4 regions of the Ruegeria sp. E8 genome follow, and region 3 is predicted to be linked to each of the others. Evidence: riboswitches for the same ligand, from Rfam matches in the RefSeq annotation. Region 3 holds a riboswitch; each other region holds the start of a gene.
The links. Region 3 has a riboswitch for cobalamin ahead of ACR0LF_RS21805 (DUF4198 domain-containing protein). Riboswitches for the same ligand answer to the same signal wherever they lie in the genome.

Region 1 (4,313 bases), on a different contig from region 3:
GGCGATCACAACCAGACGCGAGCGGCGTTCCTCGCCAGGATCCCACGGGCGGTCATACTGGTGACGCACCCGGGCGCCGACGGCCTGAACCAGCAGGCGCATAGGCTTGCCCTGTACGGCGGCATAGCCTTTGACGCGTAGGATGTTCAGTTCATTGGCCAGACGTTCGATATTGGCGACCAGTTGGGCCGGGTCGGTCTGCTCCGGCAACTCGACGATGATGCTTTCGAAATCGTCATGCTCGTGGTCGTGATGGCCGTCGTGATGGCTAGGACGGGCGTCCATGTCATCCTCGGCGGCGGCTTCCAGACCCAGCACAACGCGTACATCCACGGCGCCTTCGGCCACTTCGACCACTGGCAGCGGGCGAGGGGCCTCGGCGGCGATGATCTCTTTTGCCTTCGCCACGCCTTCCGGGCCTGCCAGATCGGGCTTGGTCAACAGGATGATGTCGGCGCAGGAGATCTGATCCTCGAACACCTCGGACAGAGGCGTTTCGTGGTCGATCGAGTCATCGGCCATGCGTTGAGCATCCACCGCCTCAACGTTCGGGGCGAACCGACCCGCAGCAACAGCCTCGGCATCGGCCAGCGCGATTACACCGTCCACGGTGATTTTCGAGCGGATATCGGGCCAGTCGAACGCTTTCAGCAGCGGTTTGGGCAGTGCCAGACCGGAGGTTTCGATAAGTATGTGATCAGGGCGCGGTTCCAGCGCCATCAGGGCTTCGATGGTGGGGATGAAATCATCGGCTACGGTGCAGCAGATGCAGCCATTGGCCAGTTCCATGATGTTTTCCGCCGGGCAATCGGGGATGGCACAGGATTTCAGGATATCGCCATCGACGCCGACATCGCCGAATTCATTGACGACCACGGCCAGACGCTTGCCCTGTGGGTTCTGCATCAGGTGCTTGACCAGCGTGGTCTTGCCCGAGCCCAGAAAGCCGGTGATCACAGTGACGGGGAGTTTTTCCAGATTGCTCATTTCAAGGCTCCAATCGGGGGAATGCGGGCTGCACAGTTTTTGCGGAAATGTTCGGGGCGTTCACGCCATTTGACGAGACCATCCTCGGTCGCGAGGTACTTGGTTGCACCTTCCACGATGGTTTCGACATGATCGGTTTCGTTGAGATGTTCGTAGACGAAGGTCCAGCGTTCCGGCCCTCCGCGGAGCACGATGGAGCAGCCCTCGTTGCAATTCGACAGGCATTCCACGGCTTTCAGGGTGATGCCCTCGGGCAGGTCCGCTTGCTCGAGCGCTTTGTGAAGCAACGTGCCGGGCCGCTGCGCATCATCTTCGATGGGCAGGCCACGACGGCAAGTGGTGCAAACCAGCAGCTCGACCGGAGCGGTGTCGGTCATGTCTCTCATCCCCCCAAATCCTTTTTCGGGGGACGGGGTTTCATGCGGGTCGATCTTGACCCGACACCGGAACACCCCGTCCGGTTTCAACTTCGGGCGTTGGCAGGTCTCCCGGCTTGCGGATGTCAGAGGAGTTCCTCTGCCGGATGTCCCGCCTTCCCGGCACTTGGCCAGTGGCATTGGGCACCCTCTCCGGTCACGGTCGCGGGGGCGGCTGCGTTTCGCGGAAAACCCGTCTACGCATTCCCTTTTCATCGGCTGTCGCCGACACCAACGGAAGGGTCATGCGGCACTGCTGGCCCGCTTGTCAAGCGAGTCGCTCGTAACAATGTTGCGGAGGGATGGAAAGCGACCTGTGGATGTCGATGGGCGGCATGTTTTGCTGGGATGCTACCTGAGACGGATCAGCGAAAAGCCACGTCCTTGGGTGGTGATGTGCCATTACGACAGCCAACCCTCACCAAACCTCCGGAAATTCACGATCTTGCCGCGCTAATACAGGACGTTGATCATGACCAGTGAGACGACAAGGAACAACGCCGTCATAACTCCGCCGGAACGTACGAAATCCATCACCTTGTAACCTGCCGGACCCATGATCAGTGCGTTCACCTGATGGGTCGGGATAATGAAACTGTTCGAGGTAGAGATGGCGACCGTCAATGCAAAGACAGCCGGGTTTCCGCCAGCCGCAACTGCAATCGATACCGCCAGCGGAACAAGCAGGACCGTGGCGCCGACATTCGACATAACCAGTGAAAACGCTGTCGCCAGAATGGCGATGCCAGTTTGCAGCGACCATAGCGGCCAGCCATCCAGAATTAACAGGATCTGCTGGGCAATCCACGCGGCTGTGCCTGTATTCTGCACGGCTTGTCCCAATGGTATGAGGCAGGCGAGCAGGAAAACGGTGTTCCATCCGACAGCGCGGTATGCCTCATCCACGCTGAGCACACGGGTCAGCATCATGCCCGCCGCTCCGGTCAGCAGACACAGCGAAAGCCGGACATCCGTAAACAGGATTAAGGACAGCGAAATGGCGAAAAATGCCAGCGCCCAGCCGACCTTCTGCGGCCTCAACTCATCCTGAGGGAAGTCCGTTGTCACAACCACGAAATCCGGATCGCGCTTGATCCGCATCAGGTTGTCCCATCTGGTATGCGCCACAAGCATGTCACCGGCATGGAATTTCTCGAGCCCGATCTGAGTGGACTCGTGATCGTCGGTCTCGACATGGCTGAGCGTCTCTTCGCCCCGGTGAATGGCCAGCAGCGACATGCCATAGGTCTTGCGGAACAGAAGCTCGCGCGGGCATTTGCCGATCAGTTTGCTGTCCGGGGTGACGACAACTTCGGCAACGCCTGCGTTTGTGGGAGCGAACTCTTCGACAAAAATATCCAGATCAGGAAGTACGGTCAGGCCGAATTTCTTCGCAAACACCTCGACCTCCCAACGTCGTCCGACAATGGCCAACCGGCAGGGTGCGGCGATTTCCGCCGTCAGAACCTGAACCATCGAGGTTTTGCCGCGATAGAATGTCGAGATGATGTAGAGATGGTTTTCATGGTTGATATCGGCCAGAATCTGGCCAACCAGCGGGCTGTCTTCCGGCACCACGACCTCAAACACATCCGCCTTGAGGCCATAGACCCGTTGCAGGTATTCCTGCGTCCCTTGACCAGTACCTGTGTTGTCGTCTTCCTCGGCCTGGGGCAAAACCCATCGGCCCAACAGCAGAAAGTAACCAATCCCCGTCAGGATCAGAACGGCCCCGATCGGTGTCACCGAGAACAACCCAAAGGGCTGCATTTTCTGCGAGTCCGGCAATCCATCATTGGCCGTCAGGATCAGATCATTGAGCAGGATAAGAGGCGATGAACCGACCATTGTCATGGTGCCGCCCAAAATGGCGCAGAATCCCATCGGCATCAGCAAGCGCGAAAGGGGAATACCTGACCGTGAAGAAATACGGCTGACAACGGGCAGGAACAAAGCGGCGGCACCGACATTCTGCATGAACGAAGAAATGACGCCGACCGTTCCAGAGATGATCGGCACAACCCTGCCTTCGGATTTACCGCCGTACTTGAGAATGACAGCGGCCACCTTGTTCATGATACCCGTCTTGTCCAGACCCGCACCGACGATCATGACCGCTATGATTGAAATGACGGCGTTGGATGCGAACCCGTCGAACAGACGCGGGACATTCGCAAGGTTTTCAAGACCTGGCGTGTAGCTGAGCAATCCAATGAGAACCAATACCAAAATGGCAGAGAGGTCGATTCTGACGATCTCGGATACGAACAGAAAAACGGTGAAAGCCAGAAGGCCGCAAACGACCCCCATCTCGAAGGTAAAGGCTATGTGCTCCACATTACGTCCAGAACTTTTTTCTTTGATTAACTCCTAAATCATCACGCCCATGTTGTCATGAAGTTTCGTTTTCGGCTGAATTTAAGACACAAAATTTCTCGATTGACGGCATCCGACGCAGTGCAGGATGGCGGGTCGTTTTTCGATCCGGTCGGAGTGAAGCCATAGCTGCGATGCGCGAAGAAAGCTGAAATTGAAATGTCAAACAGCAAAAAGACGCTGAAACAGGTCGCGCGGCACCACTTTGCGCCGAGGCTTTGGGCTTTGCGGGTATTTTGTGTATGCGTGTCTCTGTGAGGTTTGGAGGCGAGTACCGGAATCGAACCGGTGTACACGGATTTGCAATCCGCTGCGTCACCACTCCGCCAACTCGCCTTTTCAAGTAAAATCAAATACTTGCTGTGGTGTGCATGGGGTTTTAACAGCTTTCCTCAGGGGCGTCCAGTGGATTGAGTGCAATTTTGGTGACAAGATCGAAATTTGCCGGAACCCACGAACGCAAACGCAAATGCGCGATCAGATTGCGGCAACACGGACGTTGCTGGGCGGTTCAGGATATGGCACAAGCCGGTT
Region 2 (4,313 bases), on a different contig from region 3:
CGGGGCCAGCAGAAGGCGTGACAGAATGTCTGACAGCGTCAGTAGGATCGCTCCTACGATGGCTGAAACAATCAGCAGGTTTCGGTGCAATGTCCCGGCGATACCGCGTGCAATATGAGGAACCATCAGCCCGACGAAGCCGATGACACCGGCAACGGAAACGAAACTGGCCGTCGCCAAAGCAGCGACAAAGAACATGCGGAACCGCAGGCCCTGTACGGGAATACCCAGCGACGAGGCGGTGAAATCCCCGGTCAGCAAGGCATCAAGCCACCGGCTGCGATAAAGCGAATAGCTCAGGATCAGGCCCAAGCCGATCAGGACAAGCGGGAAGGTCTCCCATCGGGCAAGGCCCAAGCCGCCCAGCATCCAGAATATCACCGAATGCGCCGCGCGATTGTCACCAGAGAAGATCAGATAATTGGTGATGGCAGAAAACAGAAAGGATACGGCCAAACCGGCCAAAATCAGCTTTTCCGGCGCACTTGTCCGCAAGCCCTGAACCAGCGCCAGTACAATTGCAGAGGCAATAAGCCCGCCACAAAACGCAGCAAGCGGCAAGGTCCATATACCCAGCACGTCACCCGTGACGGTGATCACCAGAACCGCCCCAGCAGCCGCCCCAGAGGACAAGCCGAACAGAAACGGATCGGCCAGATCGTTGCGGGTTGTGGTTTGAAGGACAACGCCGACTACGCCCAGACCTGCGCCGATTACTGCAGCAAACAAAGCCCGGGGCAAGCGAAGGTCAAAGACGATCCGGTGCAGTGGCGACATGTCGCCTTCGGTCAGACCAGTACCGAGACCGATTGCTGAAAAGACTTCGCGGACTGGGATTTGCGTGGTCCCATGGACGATGGACAACAGCAAAAGGGCGGTCAGAACAACCGCCCCCAGCAGGATCAAACGGCCCAAATGGACCATATCAGTTGGTCTCCGGATGCATGGCCTTTGCCATCTTCTCAATAGCTTCGATATTTGCCGGTCCGGGCGTCAGTTCTTCGTAGCGCAGGCCAATCCAACGCTCATTCTTGACCGCGTCGGTTTGCGACATCACCGGGTGATCCTTCAGAAACTGGAAGGTATCTTCTGCACCATTGCCGGACTGGTAGTCGAGCAGCACCAGAAACTCAGGATTCGAAGCGGCCACGGCTTCCCAAGATGTGCGACCCCAGCTTGTATCCAGATCATGGGTCACGTTCTCGCCACCTGCGGCGGTAATCATTGCGTCTGGAATGGCGAATTTACCTGCAGTGAACGGTGCATCTGCTGGTCCGTCCAACAGGAAGACACGGGGTTTCGCCAGATCTGACGTTTTTGACTGAATGGCGGTCAGTTGGTCTTTCCAACCAGAAACAAGTGCCTCGGCCTTGTCTTCAACCTGCATCACCTGACCCAGACGTAGGACGTCGTTGAACAACAAATCCATGTTGGCTTCGGGGCGGTCCTTGTCCAGATGTACACAGCTTTCGGTCAGAACCATGGTTTTGATGCCAAAAGGTTCCAGCGTGTCAGGTGTGACGTCGCCACCGGGCTTCATGCCATAGTACCAACCGGCAAAGAAAAGATCTGGCTCAACCGCCACAAGGTTCTCGATCGTTGGGTATTTTGGGGCAAGCTCGGGAATGTCGCCGCGTTGCGCGTCAAAGTCGGGGCTTGTCTTGTACCAGCCTGTAATACCCGTCAGGCCCACGATCTTGTCCTGAAGGCCGAGGGCAAAGGCCATGTCGGTCATGTTCATGTCGTGCACGACCAAACGTTCGGGCGCGGTTTCAAAAACCAGCGGTTCACCGCAGTTGTCCACTGTTATGGCCTCTGCGGCGGCGCCGCTTGCCAGACCAGTGAACAGAGCCACGGTCCAGAGTTTCTGCATCATTGTAAGCTCCTGTTATGATGACAGTTTTCGTTTTCGGATATCAAGCGCGGGGATCATGCGGCCTTCATGCTGAAAGCACAGGTAATCCACGCCAAAGGTGTCACGCACACGATCCGGGGTCAGCACTTCGCTGACAGGTCCGAACCCCGTCAGGCGCGTGGACTTCATCAACGCGACATGCGTGGCGAATTCGGGGATCATGACCAGATCATGGACGATCATGACAACCGTGACCCCCAAATCCGCGACCAGAGACAGCATGTGCCCCTTGGCATCCGGATCCAGATGGTTGGTTGGTTCATCCAGAAACAGCAGAGACGGATTTTGTGCCAATGCGCGCGCGATATGAGCGCGTTGACGTTCACCGCCCGACAATTGGCTCATCGGTTTGTTGGCCAAGTGCAAAAGCTCGGTAGTTTCTAAAACCCGATCAAGGTCTTCCTTGTGCTGGGCTGCTGATCGGTCGGCTTGAATCGGAATTTGACCCAAAGCAACATAGTCGCGCAGGCGCAAACGACCGTCCGGCATTTCTTGCTGACCCACCACGGCGATGGTTCTGGCACGTTGCTGGGCAGATAGTGTGCGCAGACTTTGACCCCGAATGTGCACATCACCCAAGGCCAGCCGTTCGATCCCGCACAGCAGGTTCAGAAGGGTGGTTTTGCCTGCGCCATTTGGCCCGGCAATCGCCAGTATCGACCCTTCTTTCAGATCAAAGGAAACCCCCTGTAACAGGACATCGCCATTGAGGGCATAATACTCCAGATCTTCGGCAACAAGAAAACTCATGCCCGACCTCGAGGTGGCAAGGCAGGTATCCGCGACAGGGTCTTGGTGAGCAGGGCAGGGGGGCGGTCCGAGGCGCTTGTCCAGCCATCTTCACTGTCGCCAAACTGCGTTGCAAAGTCGATCAGAGCAGACAGATCGTTTTCCGTTTCAATATCGCCAAAAAGGTACTGAGCTTTGCCAGCAGCCTGGAAGCCAACGGTCATGGCCCGTTCACACCCAGCCATGCAAGCGATCATTCGGGTTTCGAAACCGTTTGGCAACCGCGCATCCAGAGCTTCTTGCGCAGCTTCCGCTGGCAACGGTCCCTGACATGTCGAACAGATCAGAACGTAGTGATCAGAATAGCCGGTCATTGCCTTCTCCGTCTCTTGCCGGACGCAGACAGAGGGCACATACCGAATTTTTACGCAACCGCGCCATCAAGCCTCCTTCCGGGACGCCCCGCCCCGGGTTGGTTCAAAATTCGATGGCAGGTCTCCTGACTTGCGGGTCTTGGCTCGGCCCACCTTCCCAACCCTTTGCGGGTCAGTGGTGCAGTGGCGTCGCTCTCCGCTTACAGTTGCGGGGGCAGTCACGGACTTGGCGCATTTCGGCGCCGCACCGTATTCCCATTTTCATCCCTTACGGAACCATCCAGCCCAGCTAGTCCGGCAAAGCCAGACTTGTCAAGCGGCAGAAGAAACGGGGCGCTAGAACGTATGGCGAAAACTGGTCAGGCTTTTTTCAGAACAGGTCCTGACCGGTTGGCGTCAATAGTCAGATACCAGCAGGAAATCCGGCGCTGTATCTTCCTCGATTTTCGAAAACCGAGGGATCGGGTCCTCGAACACGTTGTCGGTGCGATCGTCATTCACGGTTGAAACCTCACCAATGAGGCAATCGCCGTGCTCTGCCCAGAAGGCGTGCCAGATACCGGGCATCAAAGTCACGCTTTGCCCTGGTTTCAGTCGCAGATGCTCTCCGGGCTGCAAGGTAACAGGGCAGGCGTCGCTTGGAACAGTAACCGGGTTATCACGGTCGATCCCGCCATCTGGGTCCGACGCATAGATTTCCATAACCAGATCACCGCCGCCCCTGTTGATAATATCCTCTGCCTTGACGATATGCCGATGCATCGGTGAGAGCTGTTTGTCCTTCGAGATCAACAGCTTTTCCGCATAGAGCATGCCGCGACCGGAGTTCAGGTCACTCACCTCACCGTTGCGAAGAGTGAACAGAAGCAGGCCTAGTTCATCGAACTTGCCTTGGGCGTAATCGGTAATATCCCACCCCAACCCGCGACTGCGGATCGTTTCGGCCAACGGGCTGCGTATCTGTTCCGGCGACCAATCCGCGAAGGGTGGTAAAACGGCACCGAAGGACCGGATGAACGCCTGTGCGTCGGATTTGATACGGTTGATTTCAGATCGTTTCATGATGTCCACTCACGGATTAAAGCTCATGCGCCCAGGGTGGTTCTGCCCCGGCACGGGATACGGTGACAGCGGCTACATCGGAACCCAGCGCCATGGCAGCTTTCAGGTTGTCCGAAGTCAAGTTGCGCAGTCCTGACTTTGTCAGGTGCCCTGCGCGGTTGAGCTCGGTCAGGACACCGGCGTTGAACGTGTCGCCTGCGCCGATTGTATCGACGACTTTGACGGGCTTTACC
Region 3 (4,313 bases):
TACCGGATGGTGAACATCAGCAGATGAACCAGCGTTTCAGGACAACGCAGACGATGCAAGGCGTGGCCCAGCGTGACCGGCTCCATCGTGCCGACCAGCACCATCAGGGACAGGATCACGGCATTTGCAGTCAAGGCAATCTCGACCGCCTTCCAGAAACCCTGCCAGCTTGCCGGGAAGCCCCAAAGCGTGAATATCGGGTCTCCGGGCATGGAAAAGGGCAGCAGGACCAGCATGAACACGATGAACCCATCCATCATGGCCATTCGTTTCAATGTCTTCCGCCACGGCAGGCGCGACACGATCAGAAGCGACAGGGACACCGCCAGCGCCGCGCAAAGCGCCGTGAGGGATGACAGCGCCACAGTCACAACAGCAAAAACAACCGCCATGACGATCCGAATCCGCGGGTCCAGCGGGCTGATCAGGCCTTCGGACCTGCCACCGGCCTCGGCCAGTGTTTTCTCTTGTTGTCCCAGTACGTGTGCCATCAGGCGGCCAGTTTGCGGCGGGCCGCCATGTAAAAGCCCAGGCCGAACAGACCAACGATGTAACCGATCCCGCCCAGGATCGTCTGCAGGTCATTTTGTTCGCGGTAAGCTGCAATTTCGCGCCGAAGCGGGCGCAGTTCGTCACGTACGGCTTTGGCAATGAGCTGCTGCTCTGCGTCGCTGAGCGGCGCGACCGAACCGGTCGTCTGAGCCGGGGTGTTCGAAGTTGCATTGCCCGTTCGAGCAACCGCAACGCCCATGATTTGTGCGACATCCTCGGCAGACATGGTGACTTCGGCGATATGCCCTGCGCCAAGGTCAGCAAAGAACGTATGCGCCACGGCTGAATTCGGCGTGTAGACAAAGAAACCATCCGCGTCGGTGACCGTACGGCCCAACTCTGCCCCATCCGGGCCAGAGACGATAACCTCGGTACCGCTTGCCATATCGCCGTTGGAAAATCCGATCTCACCCTCGATGGCATCACCGGATTCAAATACACCGGCTATGACCTTATGCGCCAAGGCCGGCAAAGGCGCGCAGCACAGCGTCAGGATGAAAACCAGATGTTTCATGTGGTCGCTCCTTTGACAAACAGCTCAGGCTTGACTTTGCGGGCCAACAATACCGCGAACCCTGTCAAAATCGCCTCAATGGCCATGACGGGAATATGCGCAAAGAAAACAAGCTTGGCAGCGGGCAGGAACGCGTCCCCCGACAGGGCCAGCGAGATCGCGACCATGCCGGTTGTGGCGGCAATGGCAAAGGCACCGCCGACGCCACCCCATATCGCACCATGCAAAGGCGTGCCCCTTGCGATCAGGCGACCAAAGAGCATACCGGCCACCACCGCAGGCAAGGCGATGTTGAGCGTGTTGATCCCCAACACCGTCAACCCGCCGAAGCCAAAGAAAACCGACTGCAACAATAGCCCGACGAACAAAGCCGGGAATGCGGCCCAGCCGAGCAGAAGCCCGGCCATGCCATTGAGGATCAAATGTACCGACGACGGACCAATGGGTACGTGGATCAATGATGCCACGAAGAAACTGGCAGACAGCACCCCGGCCGTGGGGATGCGATCAAGATCCAGTGACCTGAGGCCCATTGCAATCCCGCCCGCAGCGGCGACAGCGCCGCCGATTACGACCGGGTTGGAAAGGGCTCCGTCGACGATATGCATAAGCTTTTACTCCAGATCCCAGGCGCGGATCCAAATGACCGCATCCTGGCTGAGCTCTTTACCCTCATGTTCGGTCGCGGGGCCAGAACCAAGTGCTGCGAAACCCCAGTAACCGGCCTTTGGAACACCGAACGAGAAATACCCGTTGTCGTCTGAAATGGCGACCACGGCACCGCCCGGCATGGGCGAGACGGTCGGAGTAGAAGCGGCAGCACTGTCGATATCGGGCTCGGCCGCCATGTATTCGATCTCAATCTCGGCACCGGCAACCGGCTGACCGTCCGCCATCACTCGGCCCGTAAAGGTCGAACCCGCGATGATGTTGGTCGGCTTGTTCAGCGGAATAATCTCGGTCGGCAGGCCCACGGGGTTCATCCAGTCAGTGGGCAACTCGTTGCGGTTCAGAAACGCCTTGGTGAGCTGCTGGATATAGATGTCTTCGGATTCCTCGTAATAAGGCTGAGGAACGGTCACCAGCACATAGTCGCCCGAACGTTTGACAGGAACGGTGCCTTTGAATGCCGAGCCCTCATTTTCTCCACCGGTAAAGCGAACGGGTTCCAGCGTGTCCAGCAGGTCGGTCTTTTCACCATTGTGGATCACATAGAATTCCTGCGGCTTTTCCAAGTCCATGACGTGGCCGTTTTCGAACGGGTGCCAGAAGATCAGCTTAACCGGCACATCGCCCGGTTTTTCGATCATGGTGTCGGTGGTGTATTCCAGAAGGAAATGTGCGTTTGCCATGGCAGGAAGGGCCATCGCGGCAACGGCTGCAGACAGCAGCTTTTTCATGAACGTTCGTCCTTGTCCCGTCGTGCCAGTCCCGGCACGAAATTCGCTTTGACTTCGGGACATTCAGGGCCAATTTGCTTTTCAAGCATCCTGGTCCGACGAACATCCCGTCGCCGATTAGGAGCGCCCCTTATGGGGACACATGTCCGGCAGGTATCCTGACTTGCGGGTCAAAGCGTTGGGCCGGCCTTCCCGGGAAGATCCCAGTGGCGTGTCAGCCCTGCTCGCCGCTTACAGTTGCGGGTGCAGTTGCGGAATTGGGCCAAAGCCCGCACCGCATTCCCTATTGATTCCAGAGCAAGCCCCGGAACCGGACATGACGAGCGGCTTGCCAGACATGTCCCGTTGCCGTCAACGATCAATTGCAGTGGCTGTCGAAAAAGTTAGCAGGTCGGAAGAATATGTAAGATTAATTTTTTCCGCGAACCACTTATAAACACGTACTAAAGTGGCTTTATGAGTCCAAAAGATACTTTTCAGACAACGGCAAGCTCGCCGCGCCCAGCGAGCGCGCGTCGGGGCCTACGGCTCCAGCCATCACGGACGGTCGCTCGAGGCCGGTCAGGTTCAATTCGGACAGTTTGTCATCGACCAATTCAACCAAACGGTCCTTGACGTCCGAGGGCATCCAGCCATCGATCTTCACACTTTCAAAATCGATCAGACTGCATGATGAAACAATGGCACTGGCAATCCCGCTTGCGGTCTGTTGCAACCAGCTTTCCAGTTGGTTCACTGGCAGATCCCAGCGCTGGGTCGTTGCCCAAATAGAATTGGCAGTCGCCTCGGTTGTACCGATGGCACGCTCCAGAACATACAGGCTGGCGACGTCGATCAGCGGTTTCACACCGCCTGCCTCATCTGGCACAGGCAAGGGACCGAGCGCGCCGGCATTGCCACGGCCCGAAAAGATCGACCCATTGAGGACGACGCCCCCTCCGATAAAAAAACCGACGTAAAAGTACAGGAAATCTCGGGGCCCATCGGCAGGGCCGAACACCAATTCCGCCCCACAGGCCGCCGTCGCATCATTCTGCAGGAAAATCGGCATATCAAAGCTTGCGGCCAAATCTGCCTTCAGGTCCGCATCGCGCCACGGGTCCATTTTTTCCTGAGAAACCTGCAACGTCTGGGCCCAGTCCCACAGGTAAAACGGCATGGCAATCCCAAGGCCCGCGATCCTGCTTTGGTCCTCCGAGGACATGGAAGACATCATTTTGTCCAGACTTTCCCTTGAAAAGTCCAAAGTGGCCTTGGGCGTCGGAAAATCATAGGTTCGGCCTTCGCGCTGCCGGACATTGCCGACAAAGTCGGTCAAAACCAGTTCGGTACTGCGTCGCCCGACTTTGAGCCCAAAGAAAAATGCGCCGTCGGGACTAAGGCGCATGGGAACGGATGGTTGCCCGACTTTCCCCCGAACCGGCTCGCCCCGCAAAAGCAACCCGTCTTTTTCCAGTTGGCGCATGATGACGGAAACCGTTTGCGCCGAAAGCCCCGTCATGCGCGCGATCTCGGACTTCGCAAGGGCCTGGTGCCGCCGGACTAAAGACAACACAAGGCGCTCGTTCCGGGCTCGCATTCCACTTTGATTGGTTCCGCGCACCTCTGGCCCGCGCGGGTCAATGATTTTGTCCTGAGATGAATTTGCAGACACCAGCGCCCCCTTCTTGGTGAAGCATGTGGAAGCCTCTCAGTCGTGTCAATAATAATTAAGAGTGATTTATTTATTGACTCAATATTCGAATCTGATGATGGTTCCATATGGGGTCAGGTCATTTTCGCCTGATCACCCGCATGCCCACTTGGGCATAAAACTGGGAGGATTACCGATGAAACTTTCGAAACTT
Region 4 (4,313 bases), on a different contig from region 3:
TCCGGCCGGGTTGGTAGGACACAAGCCGTGCGCCGTTTTCCACCTCAACCAGCAGTTTCACGTCGCGGTTGGTGCGGATCAGCTCGACCACATGGTCGAAGGTCGGGTATCGGGCCAAGGCCGTTTGGACATCCTGCGCCAATGCAGCAACCGGTGCGCCGCCGGTTCCATGAGGGGTGGCTGTGTAGGCTGGTGGTGCGGCTGCGCTGGCTTGCGCTGGTATCGTTCCCTGCCGGGGCATCGACACACCGCCGCCGGGTCCGCCGGGCGGAGGAGGCGGGGTGTCTTGCAACCGCTTGATCAATTCTTCCGGGCTGGGCAGGTCGGCGACATGGGTCAGGCGGATTACGGCCATTTCCGCCGCCATCATAGCATTCGGCGCAGCAGAGACTTCTTCCAGCGCCTTCAGCAGCATCTGCCACATCCGGGTCAGAACCCGCATCGGCAGCGCTTCGGCCATTTGTTGACCTCGGGTGCGTTCGTCCGGAGAAACAGTTGGATCTTCGGCTGCATCGGGTGTGATCTTAACGACTGACACCCAATGGGTGATTTCGGCCAGATCGCGCAGCACGGCCAAAGGGTCGGCACCTTCAGCATATTGTCCGCTCAGTTCGGTCAACGCGCTTGCAGCATCGCCGCGCAGGATCATGTCCATCAGGTCCAGAACCCGACCACGGTCTGCCAGACCCAACATTGCGCGGACCTGATCCGCCGTGGTTTCACCTGCCCCGTGGGAAATCGCCTGATCCAGCAGCGAGGTTGCATCGCGGGCCGAACCTTCTGCAGCCCGAGTGATCAGGGCCAGCGCGTCGTCGGCGATCTGGGCGCTTTCGGCCTCGGCGATCTTGCGCATCAGGCCGATCATGTCCTCGGGTTCGATCCGGCGCAGGTCGAAGCGCTGGCAGCGGGACAAGACCGTGACGGGCACTTTGCGAATTTCGGTGGTCGCGAAGATGAATTTTACATGTGCGGGTGGCTCTTCCAGCGTTTTGAGCAGCGCGTTGAAGGCGCTGGTCGAAAGCATGTGAACCTCATCGATAATGTAGATCTTGTAGCGCGCGCTGGCGGCCCGGTAGCGAACGCTGTCAATGATTTCGCGAATGTCGTTGACGCCGGTGCGGCTGGCGGCGTCCATCTCCATCACGTCGACATGGCGGCCTTCCATGATGGCGACGCAGTGTTCGCACTGGCCGCAGGGTTCGGTCGTGGGGCCGCCCTCACCATCCGGACCGACGCAGTTCATCCCTTTGGCGATGATCCGCGCGGTTGTGGTTTTTCCGGTGCCCCGAATACCGGTCATGATGAAGGCCTGCGCAATCCGATCGGCCTCGAACGCGTTTTTCAGGGTGCGCACCATGGCATCCTGACCCACCAGATCGGCAAAGGTTTCTGGGCGATATTTGCGGGCGAGAACCTGATAGGCGGGGCTGGGCGTGTCTGTCATGTCTTCTCGTTCGGATTCGGGGCTTCGGCACAGCGTAGTGGCCACCGCTGCCCGCGTCCACAGCGGCGCGTGATGATTTTTGTTTTAGAAACGGATCGGTTTCGCACTAAACTGGATCAACAGATTTAATGACTCAATTTTGTAACGAGTTCTTTGGGGAGGACACAGTTCATGTCGCAACTGGTTATCTATGCCCTGCAAGTCGGAGGCGGAACGCTTGCCCTGACCTCGATGCCCGGACGTGGTGGGGATTATGCCGTTGATCTTGATACGATCGCGGCGTGGAAGCCGGGGCTTGTTGTGTCGATGACAACGGATGTCGAGATGCTTCAGGACGGGGCGCAGAGTTTTGGCAGTGATATTCAAAGCCGCGCCAGCCGGTGGGTTCATTTGCCGATCGAAGATTTTGGCGCGCCGACACAGGCGGTTCAGGAGGCATGGTCATCGGTCAGCGCCACCGCCCGACACGCATTGTCAGGTGGTGGCCGGGTGCTGGTGCATTGCCGGGGCGGCTGCGGCCGCTCCGGGATGGTTGTTCTGCGGCTGATGGTCGAATGCGGCGAAAGAGCCGACAAGGCGCTAGAGCGTTTGCGGGCCCTGCGCCCCTGTGCCGTTGAGACCGACGCGCAATTGGCCTGGGCATCCCGCTTTACTCAGGCGCAGGTCGGATAGCCTCAGGCTGAAAGCTGCTCGGGTGCGTGCATGACTTTGCGGGGCCGCAGCGTTTCAACCTCAATCATCGCGCAGGGCGGATTTGCGATGACGCCGGATGGCAAGGTGCTGAATGTATTCCCGAAAATCAGATCTGCATAAGTGTACAGATCCTCAATCGCCGCTTCGGGCTGCGTTTCGCAAAAGATGCGAATGCCGTCTGATCCCGCCCGGAATTTTGCATGGCAGCCTTCGGTGCAATGTGAAAGCTCGCTGCTGCCGTCAAACTCGAAATCGTCACTTGTAGCAGATGTGGCCTGCGTCATGGCCTCTGCAATCGAGCGTGCCAGCCGTGCCAAAGCCGGGCAGGTCTTGCCCGTCCGCTGACATACAGTTGCACTGTACTCATGCGATTTTGTCTTCCAGATCATCCTGCGCCCTCCGCGCGTGGTGGACAGGATATTTGGGACAGGTGGGACAGCGTATTGCAGTCAGTGCCTGCCCGGACACCCCGCCCGAGTTTCGGTTTCGTTTTTGATGGCAGGTCTCCTGACTTGCGGGTCATCGCTTTGCCAACCTTCCCAGCCTTTGGGCCAGTGGTGTTTCGGCATTGCTTACCGCTTACAGTTGCGGGGGCAGTCGCGGATTTGGTTGATGTCTGAGTGACCAGACAGAACCGCACCGTGTTCCCTTTTCATCCCGATCCCTTGTGGGGGCCGGAAACCATCGCACAACCGCTAGCGTCTGACCCGGTGCCGAGTCAAGTCGATCTTTTGTCCGGACGTCTGGTCATGCTGGAAGCGCCTTTGGTTCCTGCCTAGTGTCAACGGCAGCGACGTTCGAAAACCCATGTTTCAGAGAAAAACCAGAGATCATGTTGGACACAGAGCAGACGGTATTGACCGAAGATTTCCGCTTCCCGTCTGGGTCGGCGACGCTGTCGGCTCGGTTGTATCGACCGGCGACGCAGCCCGAAATCGCGGTCGTGTTGAACAGTGCAACGGGCGTGCCGCGTGACTACTATCGTCATTTTGCGCGTTGGCTGGCCGCCGAGCAGGGTATGGCCTGCCTGACTTATGATTATCGGGATTACGGGCATTCTTTATCGGGCCACCTGAAAGAGTCCCGAGCCACGATGGCGGATTGGGCATTGATCGACATGCCCGCCGCCCGGGCGGAAATGCGCAGGCGGTTTCCCGATGCGCAGCATTGGACCATTGGCCATTCGGTCGGCGCGATGCTGGGGCCAGTGCAGCCGGATATCGATCTGATTGACCGGATGATTTGTGTGTGTTCGGGTTTGGTGACGTTGAGTGACCATCCCTGGCCTTATCGAGGTTTGGCCGGGTTGTTCTGGTATGGTCACGCCCCACTATTGGCGCGGGCGCTTGGATACCTGCCGGGAAAGGCGATCGGCTTTGGGTCGGATCTGCCTGCCTCGGTTTATTGGCAATGGCGCAAATGGTGTACGGCACCGTTAAACTATGTGCCTGAGATCGGGAAAAACCTGCCCGATGCGTGTTGGGACGGTTCAGGGACGCCAGTGGATTTGTTCACTTTCGAGGACGACCAGATGGTCCCGCCGAAAGCGGTTTGGCGGCTTGCCGACCTTTACGGCCCTGACGCCAAGCGGCATCTGCTGAGCCCTGACGATTTCGGGTTGTCTGAGATCGGGCATATCGGTGCCTTTGCCCGACGCAATGCGGCCGTCTGGCCACGTTTGATCGAACCCTAATAAGGTTTCAGGATCAGTTCGCCCCAAAGCGCTAAGCCGCCCATGGCGCATTCGCGTTACAATGTAGGGAAAGTGAGAGGTTGGACATCGACCCAAGCGGGGCTCGTTGTGGCTGCTTCCTTCCGGACCTGACCAGGTTGGCGAGGCGCTCGCCCGCGCCAACCTCTCGACTCTGGATATAGGGAAGGCTTCGGGAAAAGACAACCCGTCAGAGTGTCAGGCGAATGCGTTCAAAACCTTTGTCATCGGGTCCCAGTGCTTTGGGATCGAACAGGCTCAATTCGTCCAGATGCTTCAGGGCACCAGGACCTGTCCGCAGAATGGTTGTCTTGCCTGGCTGGGGCTTAAGCGAAAATGGATAGGGCTGCTTGGACAGCGGATCAGGTGGCAGCCGCTGGGTCAGGTAATCCTTCAATAAACCTTTGATCTCGAGCGGTGGCAGATTGATGGGTCGCGTGGACGGTAGGTTCGGGAAGTGCCCGC

Region 1: another riboswitch for cobalamin. It lies ahead of ACR0LF_RS17940 (DUF1636 family protein); the one in region 3 lies ahead of ACR0LF_RS21805 (DUF4198 domain-containing protein).
Region 2: another riboswitch for cobalamin. It lies ahead of ACR0LF_RS08810 (DUF1636 family protein); the one in region 3 lies ahead of ACR0LF_RS21805 (DUF4198 domain-containing protein).
Region 4: another riboswitch for cobalamin. It lies ahead of ACR0LF_RS21285 (hypothetical protein); the one in region 3 lies ahead of ACR0LF_RS21805 (DUF4198 domain-containing protein).

The regions. Positions count from the first base shown of each region.
Region 1 is NZ_JBQFOY010000016.1:64,633-68,945, forward strand. It holds gene cobW (cobalamin biosynthesis protein CobW) at 1-987, opposite strand, end outside; gene ACR0LF_RS17940 (DUF1636 family protein) at 984-1,364, opposite strand; cobalamin riboswitch at 1,449-1,654, opposite strand; gene ACR0LF_RS17945 (SLC13 family permease) at 1,857-3,713, opposite strand; tRNA gene ACR0LF_RS17950 (tRNA-Cys) at 4,042-4,115, opposite strand.
Region 2 is NZ_JBQFOY010000005.1:102,367-106,679, reverse strand. It holds gene ACR0LF_RS08825 (FecCD family ABC transporter permease) at 1-924, opposite strand, end outside; gene ACR0LF_RS08820 (ABC transporter substrate-binding protein) at 926-1,876, opposite strand; gene ACR0LF_RS08815 (ABC transporter ATP-binding protein) at 1,889-2,665, opposite strand; gene ACR0LF_RS08810 (DUF1636 family protein) at 2,662-3,018, opposite strand; cobalamin riboswitch at 3,117-3,314, opposite strand; gene ACR0LF_RS08805 (D-lyxose/D-mannose family sugar isomerase) at 3,415-4,080, opposite strand; gene ACR0LF_RS08800 (carbohydrate kinase family protein) at 4,097-4,313, opposite strand, start outside.
Region 3 is NZ_JBQFOY010000027.1:19,642-23,954, reverse strand. It holds gene cbiQ (cobalt ECF transporter T component CbiQ) at 1-491, opposite strand, end outside; gene ACR0LF_RS21815 (cobalt ABC transporter permease) at 491-1,066, opposite strand; gene cbiM (cobalt transporter CbiM) at 1,063-1,674, opposite strand; gene ACR0LF_RS21805 (DUF4198 domain-containing protein) at 1,681-2,466, opposite strand; cobalamin riboswitch at 2,598-2,796, opposite strand; gene ACR0LF_RS21800 (ROK family transcriptional regulator) at 2,921-4,120, opposite strand; gene ACR0LF_RS21795 (substrate-binding domain-containing protein) at 4,296-4,313, shown strand, end outside.
Region 4 is NZ_JBQFOY010000024.1:49,299-53,611, reverse strand. It holds gene ACR0LF_RS21295 (DNA polymerase III subunit gamma/tau) at 1-1,444, opposite strand, end outside; gene ACR0LF_RS21290 (protein-tyrosine phosphatase family protein) at 1,616-2,116, shown strand; gene ACR0LF_RS21285 (hypothetical protein) at 2,119-2,526, opposite strand; cobalamin riboswitch at 2,618-2,838, opposite strand; gene ACR0LF_RS21280 (alpha/beta hydrolase family protein) at 2,970-3,830, shown strand; RNA gene ffs (signal recognition particle sRNA small type) at 3,901-3,999, opposite strand; gene ACR0LF_RS21270 (bifunctional 2',3'-cyclic-nucleotide 2'-phosphodiesterase/3'-nucleotidase) at 4,039-4,313, opposite strand, start outside.